Regions from separate parts of the Butyricicoccus intestinisimiae genome, predicted to be linked through region 3. Evidence: predicted binding sites of a transcription regulator. Region 3 holds the regulator's gene; each other region holds the start of a gene.
The links. The regulator Rex, encoded in region 3, represses fermentation and respiration genes when NADH is low (regulators of the CRP and FNR family bind a similar motif). The targets are predictions, from matches to a motif close to ATTGTTAANNNNTTAACAAT.
Positions count from the first base shown of each region.

Region 1 (4,882 bases), on a different contig from region 3:
AAATCAACCGCGCATATCGCGGTGCCGCGTATGCGTTTGGCGCAGAGATTTCCATACAAGATGACATGGGCTATCTGCCGACCATACCGGCGCAGCCATGTCAGGCACTGACAGATGCCGCGAAGCTGCTGCCCGCGACCTATGAGCCGGTAAATCCATCTGTACACAACGCTGCCTCCACCGATGTCGGCGACTTGTCGCATCGAATGCCAATTGTCAACTTTACATACGGCGGATTTTCCGGCACGCTGCACGGGGCGGATTTCCGCATCACAGACAAGGAAAAGGCCTATCTGTATCCGGCCAAGCTCGCCGCACTGACGCTGTATCATCTGCTGTGCGACCATGCCGCCCAAGCCCAAGCCTTGCTGTCTGATTTTCATCCTGCCATGACGGCGGAGGAATATCGCGCCTATGCTCACAAGTTCGGCTGCCAATAAGCCAAAATCCGGAAATCTCCCGACCGAGAGATTTCCGGATTTTTTATCCTTGTTTTTGTTCTTTTTTGCGGTTAACAAGTACAATTCCGGCGCATACTAGCAGCAGAGACAGCATATTTCGAACCGTAAACACGGTTTCACCGAGCACGACACCGGACATCAGCGAACCAAACACCGGCACCAGAAAATTATACACGGAGACCTTGCCTACCGGATAGCGCTTGAGCAGCCACGTCCAAACGGTAAATGCCGCGGCAGAGAGAAAAATCAAATAGCCGAGCAGGCAAAATGCCTGCGGAGAAACCGTCTGAAAATGTCCGCCGCCGACAATTCCTGCCAGCAGCAGCACGGCACCGCCAATCGTCAGCTGCCAGCCCGTGACGACCATCGGAGATTGTCCCTTTGCGGCAAATTTGCTGATGACTGCGCCGCTGCCGGACGCCGCCGCGGCGAGGAACATAAAGCCTTCTCCGGTCAGCGACACCCCGCCGCTCAAGCCGTCCAGCGAACTCAGCGTGATAATCAGCACGCCGGCAAATCCGAGCACGCATCCCATTGCCTTCGGCATATTGAGCCGGTCATCGGCAAACAGACAGTGCGAGATGCCCACGGCGAAAAACGTCGCCATCGCAGAAATAACCGAGCCCTTGACGCCGGTTGTGTGCGACAATCCGATATAGAAAAATACATACTGCACGGTCGTCTGCACAAGACCCAGCAGCAAAATGCCCGGCCACTGCGCTCTTGTCGGAACAACCAGCTTGCGGCTCGTGATAACCGAAATCACAAGCACCGCAACGCCCGCCAGCATGAACCGCCAGCCGGCAAAAAACAATTTGCACGCCGCTTCGTCCCCGATGCCAAACAGCGCATAGCCCGACTTGACCGCGGGAAAAGCACTGCCCCACAGCAGAGTGCAAAGCAGCGCCGGCAGTGTCAAGCCGATGAGATTTTTTTGTTTCATGATTCAACCTCTTTTTATTAAAATGTCCGTGTTCCATCCTACTCCACCCCATGTGCAATTACAAGGGGATTGTTTGCATTTTTTTGTTAAGTTCTTGACGAATACAGCGGATGCTGATACAATAGGTTAGATATGAGTGGTTTTTGTATGTTTTGAACAATTTTTTGTTCCATTCTGAGTATCATTGACAAACGGAGGATTTTGTTACATGGATTATCAGGCACTATATAACAGTAAACTGACAACTGCCGCAGAGGCAGCAAAGGTCGTCAAGAGCGGCGACTGGGTAGACTACGGCTGGTGCACTGGCACGCCGGTTGAACTGGACAAGGCACTGGCCGCTCGTGCAAACGAGCTGGTAGACGTCAACATCCGCGGCGGCGTCCTGATGGAGCCGCTTGCCATCGCACAGGTTCCGGACGCAAACAAGCATTTCTCTTGGAACTCTTGGCACATGAGCGGCATTGAGCGCCACATGATTAACGACGGCATCGCGTTCTATGCCCCGCTGCGCTATTCCGAGCTGCCGCGTTGGTATCGAGAGAGCATTTGCCCGCCGGATGTTGTTATGATTCAGGTCGCACCGATGGACAAGCACGGCTATTTCAACTTTGGTCCGAACGCTTCTCATCTGGCTGCCGTTTGCGAAACCGGCAAAAAGGTCATCGTAGAAGTCAACAAGAACATGCCGCGCTGTCTGGGCGGCTTTGAAGAAGGCGTTCACATCACCGATGTAGACATGATCGTTGAGGGCAACAACCCGCCGATTCGTCAGATGGGTAGCGGCGGCGCGCCGTCCGAAATCGATGAGACCGTAGCCAAGCTGATTGTAGAGGAAATCCCGAACGGCGCTTGCCTGCAGCTGGGCATTGGCGGCATGCCGAACGCCGTAGGTTCTCTGATTGCACAGTCGGATCTGAAGGATCTGGGCGTGCACACCGAGATGTATGTAGACGGCTTTGTAGACATGGCTGCTGCCGGCAAGCTGTCCTGTGCAAAGAAGAACATCGACAAGGGCCGTCAGGTATTCGCTTTTGGCGCCGGCACCCAGAAGATGTATGACTACATGGATGACAATCCGGCTCTGATGAGCGCACCGGTTGGCTACACCAACGATGCACGCGTCATTTCCCAGATTGACAACTTTATCTCTATCAACAACGCGGTTGACCTCGACCTGACCGGTCAAATTAACGCAGAGTCCGCCGGTACCAAGCACATCAGCGGCGCAGGCGGTCAGCTGGACTTCGTGCTCGGCGCCTATCTGTCCAACGGCGGCAAGAGCTTTATCTGCTGCTCTTCCACCTTTACCACGCACAGCGGCGAGCTGAAGAGCCGTATTCTGCCGACGCTGCATCCGGGTTCTACGGTTACAGACACCCGTACCAACACGCATTACCTTGTTACCGAGTACGGTAAGGTTTGCCTGAAGGGTCTGTCCACGTGGGAGCGCGCAGAGGCAATTATCTCTGTTGCACATCCGCAGTTCCGCGAGGAGCTCATCAAGGAAGCGGAAAAGCTCAAGATCTGGAGAAACTCCAACCGCAGATAAGCATAGAAAAACAAGCAAACGAAAAGCCCGTTCCGCTCTCCATCGGAACAGGCTTTTCTTTTACAACAAAGTACCGTCTCACATGATTTCCTACCCAGCCCGTTATGCGAAAATGTCGGATCTGAATATCCACATGACGCAAAGCGGACGCTAGATACACCGCGCCGGATACTGTACACAATCTTTCCCCTTATTGCATACAGCGCATATCCGGTTTGTTGTCTGGAAATTGTACTTTATATATTCATTATAATAGACACCTAGAATTTGTCAATAGGTTATCGACAAACTGCACAATATTTTTCAACTTTTCCGTGTTTTTTTTACACACCAGCCAATACCACCTGTTCGGCCTGCAAGGACTTCTGCACATCAATCAGGCGTTGATTGCGGCTTCCGCGAAAGCGCAGCAGCATATCTTTCTGCGACTCGATAAATTTTCCGTCCACCAGCACATCACACTGTGCCAGCAGGCGTTCTATGTCTGCATCCTGCTTGCCGCGCAGCTGCTCCCAAGTATAGCCGGTGTATGCCATCACATGCTTGCCATGGCGCTTGAGCTCTTGCGCCAGCTCTGCAAGCGGCTTTGGCTGGCAAAACGGTTCGCCGCCTGACAGTGTCACGCCGGAAATCAGCGGGTTTTCCAAAATATCTTCCAACAAGCGGGATATCGGCACCTGTTCTCCGCCGTCGAAATCATGCGTCTGCGGATTATGACATCCGGCACAGTGATGCGGACATCCCTGCGTAAAGATAACAAAGCGGATGCCGGGGCCATCCACGATTGACTCGTCAATGACTCCGGCAACGCGAAGAAGTTCATCCTTCATTTTGTTCATGCACTCTTTCGGTCGGATGCCGCGCGGCAGGTGTCGTGCTTGACACGGTCATGTTCTTCTGCACGCTTGGCGTTGTTGAAGCGGTCGAGCGTACCAACCAGATAACCGGTGATGCGGCGAATGCGCTCAAAGCCCACGCCTTCTCCTACCATTGCTTCACCGTTTTCATTGTATGTTACATGGTTCAGTTCATTCATGTTCGTGTCCTCCTTATATCTCATGCAGCGGGTTGGGTCTGCGATCTTTTTCCTCGTTGCTGTCGCCGTGATAGCCAATGGTATCACTGTTATAGTTTTTGTATACGCCGAGCTGACGCAGCTTTTCAATGCTGACCGCTTCTCCCTCGCGGCGACCGCAGCGCGGGCACACATCATTGATAATGCCGGTATATCCGCAAATCGGATCGCGGTCTACCGGATGGTTAATCGAGCCGTATCCAATGCCGCACTCCTTCATATAGCGAACAACCGCCTCAAATGCTTCCAGATTTTGTGTCGGATCACCGTCCAGCTCCACATAGCTGATATGTCCGCCGTTGGTCAGTTCATGATACGGTGCTTCCAGACGAATTTTCTTGAAGGCACTGATCGGATAATATACAGGCACATGGAACGAGTTGGTGTAGTAATCCCGATCGGTCACGCCCGGAATCACACCGTAGCGTTTTTTATCCAAACGAACAAACCGTCCGGAAAGTCCCTCTGCCGGTGTCGCAATGACCGAGAAATTGAGTCCGGTCTTGCGGCTTTCTTCGTCCATGCGCTCCCGCATGCGGGAAACAATGGTCAGACCCATGCGCTGTGCCTGTTCCGATTCTCCGTGGTGTACACCCATCAGCGCCTTGAGGCACTCTGCCAGACCGATAAATCCGACGGTCAGGGTGCCATGCTTGAGCACTTCTCCCACTTTATCGTCCGGACCCAGCTTATCGGAATCCATCCAGATGCCCTGTCCCATCAGGAACGGATAGTTGCGCACGCGCTTATCCGCCTGAATCTGAAAGCGCGCCAGCAGCTGCTCGACAACAAGATCCAGCATGTCATCCAGCGAACGGAAAAACACATCGGCGTTTCCCTTTGCCTTGATG
Region 1 is NZ_JAHLQI010000006.1:36,655-41,536, reverse strand. Features, by position in the region: gene KQI75_RS10770 (amidohydrolase) at 1-440, shown strand, start outside; gene KQI75_RS10765 (DMT family transporter) at 484-1,404, opposite strand; gene KQI75_RS10760 (butyryl-CoA:acetate CoA-transferase) at 1,613-2,956, shown strand; gene nrdG (anaerobic ribonucleoside-triphosphate reductase activating protein) at 3,280-3,786, opposite strand; partial or broken gene nrdD (anaerobic ribonucleoside-triphosphate reductase) at 3,792-3,932, opposite strand; gene KQI75_RS10745 (anaerobic ribonucleoside triphosphate reductase) at 4,006-4,882, opposite strand, start outside.
Region 1: a site for Rex is predicted at 1,487-1,506, ahead of KQI75_RS10760 (butyryl-CoA:acetate CoA-transferase). Genes of this name have one in related genera too.

Region 2 (4,882 bases), on a different contig from region 3:
TACCTGAAGGGTGTTGCTTCCGTTCCGACCGAGGATCGCATGCGCGTTCTGCGTCTGATCGAGAACATGACCATGGGTACTGCTGCTGTTGGTTACCTGCCGGAGTCCATGCACGGTGCTGGTTCCCCGCAGGCTCAGCGCATCATGATCGCTCGTCAGGCTAACATGGAGCAGAAGAAGGCTCTCGCTAAGGCGATTGCTCGCATCGACTAAGTGTTTCTGACAAACGGTGCTGAATCTTAGACAATAATTTATTGTGACAACAGGCACTCATAGGGTATTCTCTGTGGGTGCCTGTCTGTCCGTTTGTTCATTCTTCCTAATTATTTGAGGTTTTTTATGCTTCACTGTGCTGTAAAATTCTGCGGCGGCTGCAATCCGATGTACGATCGCGGTGCTGCCTACCGCAACATTGCCGAGACCCTTGCGGGTGTGGCCGATTTCTCCTTGCCCAGAGATGGCGAACAGTACGATGTGCTGCTCATCCTGCGCGGATGCACCGGATGTCCATATCTGTATGAGGACATTTCGGCAACCCACCGTATCGTCTGTGCCAGTCAGAACGAAGCGGATCATGCCGCACAGCGCATCACCGCGCTTTGTGCGCATTAAGTTGTAAACAGGATTTATTTTCAGATGCTTGTGTCTGAAATGAATCGTTTAATAGAGAAAGGATTTGATACCAATGAAGAAAGTACAGATTGTCTCTCCAGAAGAGGCTGCTCTGCGCGTAAATGACGGCGATACCATCGCTACCGGCGGTTTTGTAAGCTGTGCCTGCCCGGAAACCTTGTCCATCGCTCTGGAGAAGCGTTTCCTGGAAACCGGTCATCCGAAGGATTTGACCCTGTTTTTCGCAGCAGGTCAGGGCCATCGTGACGGCACCGGCGGCGACCACTACGGCCATGAAGGCATGGTTAAGCGCGTTATCGGCGGTCACTGGGATCGTGCTCCGAAGCTGGGTGAACTCGCTCTGAACAACAAGATCGAGGCTTACAACCTGCCGCAGGGCATTATCTCCCACATGTATCGTGACATTGCAGCTCACAACATCGGCACGATCTCCCATGTTGGTCTGTACACCTTCGCTGACCCGCGCAACGGCGGCGGCAAGCTGAACGACTGCACCAAGGAAGATCTGGTTAAGCTGATCGAGATCGAAGGCGAAGAGCGCCTGCTGTACAAGGGCTTCCCGATCGACGTTGTATTCCTGCGCGGTTCCTACTGCGATGAGTTTGGCAACTGCACCGTACATCGCGAAATCGGCCCGCTGGACGTTACCGCTATGGCTCAGGCTTGTAAGAACTCTGGCGGCAAGGTTATCGTACAGGTTGAGAAGATCGTTCAGGGTGGTTCTCTGGATCCGAAGCTCGTTGCTATCCCGGGCATCTATGTTGACTGCGTTGTTGTCGGCTCTGACGAAGAGAACATGCAGTGCCTCGGCATGCCGTATGACGGCGCACTGACCGGCGAATTCCGCATTCCGGTTGACGCTATCCCGTCCATCCCGCTGGATGCAAAGAAGGTTATTGCTCGCCGTGCTGCTATGGAGCTGCCGAAGGACGCTATCGTAAACCTTGGCACCGGCGCACCGGAGAAGATTGCAAACGTTGCTGCTGAAGAGGGCATTTCCGATTCCATGACTCTGACCGTAGAGGCTGGTTCCATCGCAGGTGTACCGTACGGCGGAACCCAGTTCGGCGCTGCTGCAAACTCCATGGCTATTCTGCCGCACAACGTACAGTTTGACTTCTATCAGGGCGGCGGTCTGGACATCGCATTCCTGGGTCTGGCTGAAACTGCTCCGAACGGCGACCTGAACGTATCCAAGTTCGGCACCCGTCTGGCAGGTGCAGGCGGATTCATCGACATCACCCAGAACGCAAAGAAGGTTTGCTACTGCGGTACCTTTACTGCAAAGGGTCTGCGCACCAAGTGCGAGGACGGCAAGCTGGTTATCACCCAGGAGGGTGGCAAGAAGAAGTTTGTAAACCAGGTTGAGCACATCACCTTCTCTGGTATCTACGCAAACAAGGTACATCAGCCGGTTCTGTACATCACCGAGCGTGCAGTATTCGAACTGCGTCCGGAAGGCGTTACCCTGATCGAGATTGCACCGGGCATCGACCTGCAGACTCAGATTCTGGATCAGATGGAGTTCGAGCCGAAGATCGCTTATCAGGAGGACGGCACCATCAAGCTGATGGATTCCCGTATCTTCCGTGACGAGACCATGGGTCTTGCTAACGACTAATCTGCATTTTGCAGTATCGTCATAGGATTTCGCACGATTTTCAATGGTAAAATTTCGTCAATTTTGAACCTTTTGCCATAAAAACCTTGTGAATTTCCGTTTTATCATGTACAATGGTATCGGGGACAGGGTTCAAAACCGATCCTGTCTCCGATATTTATTTTCATTAGCTTTCTGTATAGAAGAAAAAGGAGAATTGGGCAAATGAATGTTTATATTTGTTCTGCCAAGAGAACCCCGATCGGTTCTTACGGCAAGACCCTCAAGGGCGTAACTGCAAAGACCCTCGGCGTAACCGCTGCTAAGGCTGCTATCGAGCAGGCAGGCATCGACGTAAACGACATCGACGAGACCCTCACCGGCTGCGTGCTGCAGGGCGGTCAGGGCCAGAACATCGGCCGTCAGATCGCTGTAGGCGCTGGTCTGCCGATCACCACCCCGTCTATCACCGTAAACAAGGTTTGTGCATCCTCTATGCGCTGCATGAGCTTGGGCGCTCAGCTCATCAAGTCCGGCGATGACCAGGTTGTTCTGGTTGGCGGCGCTGAGTCCATGTCCACCGCACCGTACGTTCTGAAGGAAGCTCGTTGGGGCGCTCGTATGAACAACGTTACCATGGTCGACCTGATGGTAAACGATGGTCTGTGGGACATCTTCAACGGCTACCACATGGGTATCACTGCAGAGAACGTAGCTGAGCAGTACGGCATTACCCGCGAGATGCAGGACGAGCTGGCACTGGCTTCCCAGCAGAAGGCTGTTGCTGCCATCAAGGCTGGCAAGTTCAAGGACGAAATCGTTCCGGTTGAAGTAAAGCAGAAGAAGCAGACCATCGTATTTGATACCGACGAGCATCCGCGCGAAGGCACCACACTGGAAGGTCTCCAGAAGCTGCGTCCGGCATTCAAGAAGGACGGCGGCACGGTAACCGCAGGCAACGCTTCCGGCATCAACGACGCTGCTGCATACATGGTTCTGGCATCTGAGGATTACGTAAAGGCTCACAACCTGAAGCCGATGGCTAAGATTAAGTCTTACGGTTCCGTAGGCTGCGATCCGTCCATCATGGGTATTGGCCCGATCGAGTCCACCCGTCAGGCTCTGAAGCGTGCAGGTCTGACCGTTGACGATCTGGATGTCATCGAATCCAACGAGGCATTTGCTGCTCAGGCTTGTGCAGTAAACAGCACCCTCGGCTTCGATATGGACAAGGTAAACGTAAACGGCGGTGCTATCGCTCTGGGTCACCCGATCGGTGCAGCTGGCTGCCGTATCTCTACCACCCTGCTGTACGAAATGATCAAGCGTGATGCTACCTATGGTCTGGCTACCATGTGCATCGGCGGCGGCATGGGCGAAGCTATCATCCTCGAGCGCGACGAGCTTTGCAAGTAAGTATCGTGAAATAAGAACACGGGAGGGTGCTGTGCACCCATCCCGCTTTCTTAGCATATTCGTTTTTCCAAAACAAACAACATAAAAATATGAAGGAGAGCTACAACAATGACTGACGTTAAAGTTGAGAAAAAGGGTAATGTAGCAGTCATTACCATCGAGCATATGCAGGCAATGAACGCACTGAGCACCGACATGTACACACAGCTGGAAGAGGCTTTTGATACTGTCGCTGCAATGGAAGACGCATATTGTGTTGTCCTGACCGGTTCTTCCCGTGTCAACAAGAAGGGCAAGACTGTTCAGTCCTTCGTAGCTGGCGCTGATATTTCCCAGATGTCCACCATGACCGTTGAAGAAGGCAAGTTCTTCGGCAACAATTCCAACCGCGTTTGCTGGAAGATTGAGAACTTCAAGCGTCCGGTTATCGCTGCTATCAACGGCTTCTGCCTGGGCGGCGGCGTAGAGCTGGCTATGTCCTGCGACATCCGTATCTGCTCTGAGAACGCTACCTTCGGCCAGCCGGAAGTTGGTCTGGGCATCACCCCGGGCTGCGGCGGTACCCAGAGACTGGCTCGTCTGGTAGGCATGGGCAAGGCAAAGGAAATCCTGTACACTGCTCGTGGCAACTATACCGCTCAGGACGCTCTGGATATGGGTCTGGTTAACTACGTTTACCCGATCGAAACCCTGATGGACGAGGCTATGAAGCTGGCTGACGAGATCGCTGCACAGGCTCCGATCGCTGTTTCCCTGGTTAAGGAAGCTGTTAACGTTGGTATGCAGACCGACATCAATTCCGCTCTGAAGTTCGAGGGCAACTGCTTCGCACAGTGCTTCGCTACCGAGGATCAGAAATACGCTATGAAGCACTTCGTTGAGAAGAGCCGCGAGCCGAAGGTATTCAAGAACAAGTAATTTTTTAGGGAATTGATCGATAAATAGAGGAGATTGAAATAATGAAGGTTTCTGTATTTGGCGCAGGTAACATGGGTGCCCGTATTGCAGAAGTATTCCTGAAGGCCGGTCATGCGGTTACGATGATCGATATCAAGGAACAGTTCTGCGAAGGCGGTAAGAAGCGTATTGAGGGTGACCTCGCAGGTGCTGTAAAGCGCGGCAAGATGACGCAGGAAGAAATGGATGCTGCACTGGCAAACCTGACCCTGTCCATCAACCGTCAGGACGCAGCTGGTTCCCAGTTCGTCATGGAAGTTATTCTGGAGAGAATGG
Region 2 is NZ_JAHLQI010000002.1:462,042-466,923, forward strand. Features, by position in the region: gene KQI75_RS05675 (4-hydroxyphenylacetate 3-hydroxylase family protein) at 1-213, shown strand, start outside; gene KQI75_RS05680 (hypothetical protein) at 340-612, shown strand; gene KQI75_RS05685 (acyl CoA:acetate/3-ketoacid CoA transferase) at 686-2,254, shown strand; gene KQI75_RS05690 (acetyl-CoA C-acetyltransferase) at 2,459-3,649, shown strand; gene KQI75_RS05695 (enoyl-CoA hydratase-related protein) at 3,758-4,567, shown strand; gene KQI75_RS05700 (3-hydroxyacyl-CoA dehydrogenase family protein) at 4,609-4,882, shown strand, end outside.
Region 2: a site for Rex is predicted at 2,297-2,316, ahead of KQI75_RS05690 (acetyl-CoA C-acetyltransferase). Genes of this name have one in related genera too.

Region 3 (4,882 bases):
GGGCTGCGCGAGGAGCTGGATAACAGCTGTGCGCGGTTTCTCACGGCGGTGACGGCGGACGGCACCGTGGCGGGGTATATTGGCTGCCATACCGTGCTGGACGAAGGCTATATTGCCAATGTGGCGGTGTCGCCGGTATTTCGCAGACAGGGCATCGGCAGACAGCTTGTCCGGACGCTGCTGGAGCGCTCCGAAGATCTCGCGTTTGTCACACTGGAGGTTCGCGCGTCCAATGCGGCGGCAATCGCCCTGTATACGGAGTGCGGGTTTCAGTCCGTCGGTGTTCGCAAAAAGTTTTACAGCCATCCGACAGAGGATGCGCTGCTGATGACAGTATTTTTACAGGCTGAATAAAGGAAAGAACGATTATGAAGATTTTAGCAATCGAATCGTCCTGTGACGAGACCGCAGCGGCGGTCATTGAAGACGGACGAAAGATTTGTTCCAATATTATCAACTCGCAGGCGGAAGAACACGCGCTGTATGGCGGCGTCGTGCCGGAGATTGCAAGCCGCGGTCACGTAGAAGCGATTTCCGGCGTAGCACAGGCCGCTGTGCGTGAAGCCGGTCTCACGATGGAGGAAATAGACGCCATCGCGGCGACATGTGCGCCGGGGCTGATTGGTGCGCTGCTGGTCGGCTCCAATTATGCCAAGTCGCTGGCGTGGGCGCTGCAAAAACCGTTTATTCCGGTGCATCATATTCGCGGTCATATCGCGGCAAATCTGTTGGCGTTTCCGCAGCTGGAGCCGCCGTTTCTGTGTCTGTCTGCGTCCGGCGGCTCGTCCATGATTGTGCTGGTCAAAGACTATACGGATATGGAAATTCTCGGCGGAACGCGCGACGATGCCGCAGGCGAAGCGTTTGACAAAGTCGCCCGCGTGCTGGGTGTCGGTTATCCGGGCGGCCCGAAGATTGACAAACTGGCGCAGGGCGGCAATCCAAAGGCGTATAAGCTGCCACATTCGCATGTGGATGGTGCGCCGCTGGACTTTTCGTTTTCCGGTCTCAAAACAGCCGTCATCAATCTGGCGCACAATGCAGAGCAGAAGGGAGAACCGCTGGATCGCCATGACCTCGCGGCATCGTTCCAGCGGGCGGTCAGCGATACGCTGGTGCCGCGCCTCAAGCTCGCTGCAGAGCAGACCGGCGTGCGCCGTTTGGTCGCAGCCGGCGGTGTGGCGGCGAATTCTCAGCTGCGTGCAGACCTTGAAAAAATGGCAGAGGGATTTGGCGTGCCGATTTATATGCCGCCGCTCAGTCTGTGCGGCGACAATGCCGCGATGATTGGCGCACAGGCATATTATGAATTTCTTGCAGGAAATACCGGCACAATTTGGCAAAATGCCTTTGCTACAGCGGAAATCTCGGAGAAAATCTGTCAAAAGAACGGAATTGCAAAAAGACGGGCAAAAAGGTAGAAAAGTTTGGCGAAAAGGTGTAAAATGAAAGAGAACTTCCAAAATTCTCTCTGAAGAATTTCAGAGTACCCTGTTTGGATGAGATAAAAAATCGTGCAGGATTGCGCGAGTGAAAATTCAAAGCAGCTGCGGGCGAGCGGAAACAGCCGCCGCGCACGGTACATAAGCAGGAGGAGACGATCCGTCATGGAAAAGATTAAAATGACCACACCGCTCGTCGAGATGGACGGCGACGAGATGACCCGCGTCATCTGGCAGATGATTAAAGACGAGCTGATTTGCCCTTTTGTAGATCTGAAGTCCGAATATTATGATCTGGGACTCAAGCATCGAAACGAAACCGATGATCAGGTGACCGTTGACTCGGCAGAGGCAACCAAGAAGTACGGCGTTGCCGTCAAGTGTGCAACCATCACACCGAATGCAGCACGTATGACCGAGTACAACCTCAAGGAAATGTGGAAGAGCCCGAACGGCACCATTCGTGCCATTCTGGACGGCACCGTATTCCGTGCGCCGATCCTCGTCAAGGGTGTTGAGCCGTACGTCAAGAACTGGGTCAAGCCGATTACCATTGCGCGTCACGCATACGGTGACGTATACAAGGGCGTCGAGATGAAGGTTCCGGGCCCGGGCAAGGTAGAGCTGGTGTACACCGCGGAGGACGGCACGGAGACGCGCGAGACCGTGCATGATTTCCAGTCCGCAGGCATTGTACAGGGTCAGCACAATCTGGTTCCGTCTATTGAGAGCTTTGCGAGAAGCTGCTTTGGCTTTGCTGTTGACACCAAGCAGGATCTTTGGTTTGCAACCAAGGACACCATTTCCAAAAAGTATGACCACACATTTAAGGACATTTTCCAGGAGATTTACGACAACGAGTACAAGGAAATCTTCGAGAAGATGGGTCTGGAGTATTTCTACACGCTGATTGATGATGCTGTAGCCCGCGTCATTCGCTCCAACGGCGGCTATATCTGGGCGTGCAAGAACTATGACGGCGATGTCATGAGTGATATGCTGGCAACGGCGTACGGCTCTTTGTCTATGATGACATCGGTGCTCGTTTCCCCGAAGGGCGTCTACGAGTACGAGGCAGCACACGGCACCGTACAGCGCCATTACTACAAGCACCTGAAGGGCGAGGAGACCTCTACGAACTCCATCGCAACCATTTTTGCATGGACAGGTGCTCTGCGCAAGCGCGGCGAGCTGGATCAGCTGCCGGAACTGTCCGCATTTGCTGACAAACTGGAAAAAGCTTGCATTGACACCGTAGAATCTGGTAAGATGACTAAGGACCTTGCACTTATCACCAAGTTGGAGCATGTCACAACTCTGAATACGGAAGGCTTCATCAAGGCTGTCCGCGAGACGCTGGAAGCTTCTCTGTAAGAGGAATATCAGGAGGAGTAATCAGTGGCTAACACAAAAAACGTATCCAAAGCAGTCGTGAACCGCCTGCCGCGGTATTACCGCACGCTTCGGGAGCTTGCCGATCAGGGCATTGGACGCATTTCGTCTAAGGAACTTGCCCTGCAGATGGACCTGACTGCCTCACAGATCAGACAGGATTTGAGCTGCTTTGGCGGCTTTGGTCAGCAGGGATATGGTTATAGTGTAGATAAGTTAATCGTGGAGTTGGAGCGCATTCTCGGTGTTGCCGGAAGCCAGCGGGCGATTTTGCTCGGCGTCGGTAATCTGGGACGGGCACTGCTGCGCAACTTCGATTTCTCCTACTGCGGCGTTCGTCCGATTGCGGCATTTGACACCGCCCAAACGGTTGTGGGCAGCGACTTCCGCGGCATTCACGTACATGCCCTGCAGGAGCTGGAAGAATACTGCGAGCGCGAACGGCCGGATATTGCGGTTCTGTGCGTGCCGGCGGATAAAGCGATGGACATGGCACAGCGTCTGGTTAAGAACGGCATTCGCGGCATCTGGAATTTCTCTAATGTCTCGATGAAAGAGGATGTGCTGGGCGTTCCGGTACAGGATGTTCATTTTTCCGATTCGCTCATGACGCTTTGCTACCGCATGAAAGACACCGATCCGTTTGACGAAATCAACGAGATTGAGTAAAACATACCATACAAACCTCCCGCGGGTGAAAACCTGCGGGAGGTTTTTTCACGTAAAAAAATGTATCACCTTCTGGTTGTCCCTGCGATAGTATGGGAATGAAAAAATTGAAACAGGAGGAATCTGTTATGTGCAACAACTGCAACAATGGCTTTGACTGCTGGTGGATTCTCATCTTGATCCTGCTTATTTGCTGCGGCGGATCCGGCTGCGGCGGCTGGAACTGTGGCTCCTGCGGCAATTGCGGTTCCTGCGGCTGTGGCGGCTGTGGTGGCTGCGGTTCCTGCGGCGGCTGCAACAATTCCTGCGGCGGCTGCGGTGATTGCTGCTGACAAAGCGTGACTTTCCTGTGAACTGTTGCTCAGAACATTGCATCGCGCCATTTTCTGTGTTAAAATGATAAAAAACAAAGGAAAGTGTGTTTTCATCCATGGCTAAAAATAAGATAAAATTTTCAGAGGACAAAAAGTATCATAAGTGGCGCCGCATCGGCTTTTATTGCCTGTATGCAGCCATTGCATTGGCAGTTGTCTGCATTGTGCTGGGGCAAGTGTTTGGCATGGACAGCAAGCCGTGCCTGTATTCCGGCTATGCGGCAATCGTGCTGGTTATCTGGTTCTATCTCATCAACTTCTTCAAGTGGCGCTGCCCGAACTGCCACAAGACGCTGCCGCTGCTCGGACCGGTGCTGGAGTGCCGTGTATGCAAGCATAAGTTTGTTGATGACAAGGGCAATCAGGTTTGGTAACAGGAATGAAAATGCGGTACGGTTTTTCGTACCGCATTTTTTATGCCCAGTAAAATAAGATCAAAAAAATCCGCAGAGCTTTTTGAGCGCTCTGCGGATTTTTGCGTGGAATTTAGAAATTTTGATAGAACAACCCGTGCTGATTGCAGTACCAGACGAGAATACCGTGGCGAAAGTACGGCAGGCGGGTTTCCATGTTCCACTCCGGATATAGTTTTCGCGTCACGACGGTATCTCCGGTGAGCAGCGTGACGAAAGCAATCGAATGATCTTTGGTCATGGGATGGTCGGAAATCACATGCCATTCGTTTTCCAGTTTTTCCAGTGTCACTGTTTGGTCGTCGGATGCCTTTTGCGGCGTGAGCGGGAGCAGCTTTTTGCCGCAGCAGCTCACCTGTGCTTCTCCGGAAGCGGTGATGAGATTGCCGCATGTGGGGCAGATATAGAACAGCAGCTTTTTCATGTTGCCTGCCAAAACGCGGCGCGTGGGCAGCTGTCCGTCCAACAGGGCGGACAAATCCAACTTGAGGATTTCTGAAAGCTGCGGCAGCAGGGATAAATCCGGACAGCCTAACCCGCATTCCCACTTGGAAACGGTTTTGTCACTGATGTTCATTTTGTCCGCAAGCTC
Region 3 is NZ_JAHLQI010000010.1:26,243-31,124, reverse strand. Features, by position in the region: gene rimI (ribosomal protein S18-alanine N-acetyltransferase) at 1-354, shown strand, start outside; gene tsaD (tRNA (adenosine(37)-N6)-threonylcarbamoyltransferase complex transferase subunit TsaD) at 369-1,421, shown strand; gene KQI75_RS12990 (NADP-dependent isocitrate dehydrogenase) at 1,608-2,816, shown strand; gene KQI75_RS12985 (redox-sensing transcriptional repressor Rex) at 2,841-3,503, shown strand; gene KQI75_RS12980 (hypothetical protein) at 3,632-3,835, shown strand; gene KQI75_RS12975 (hypothetical protein) at 3,934-4,251, shown strand; gene KQI75_RS12970 (helix-turn-helix domain-containing protein) at 4,364-4,882, opposite strand, start outside.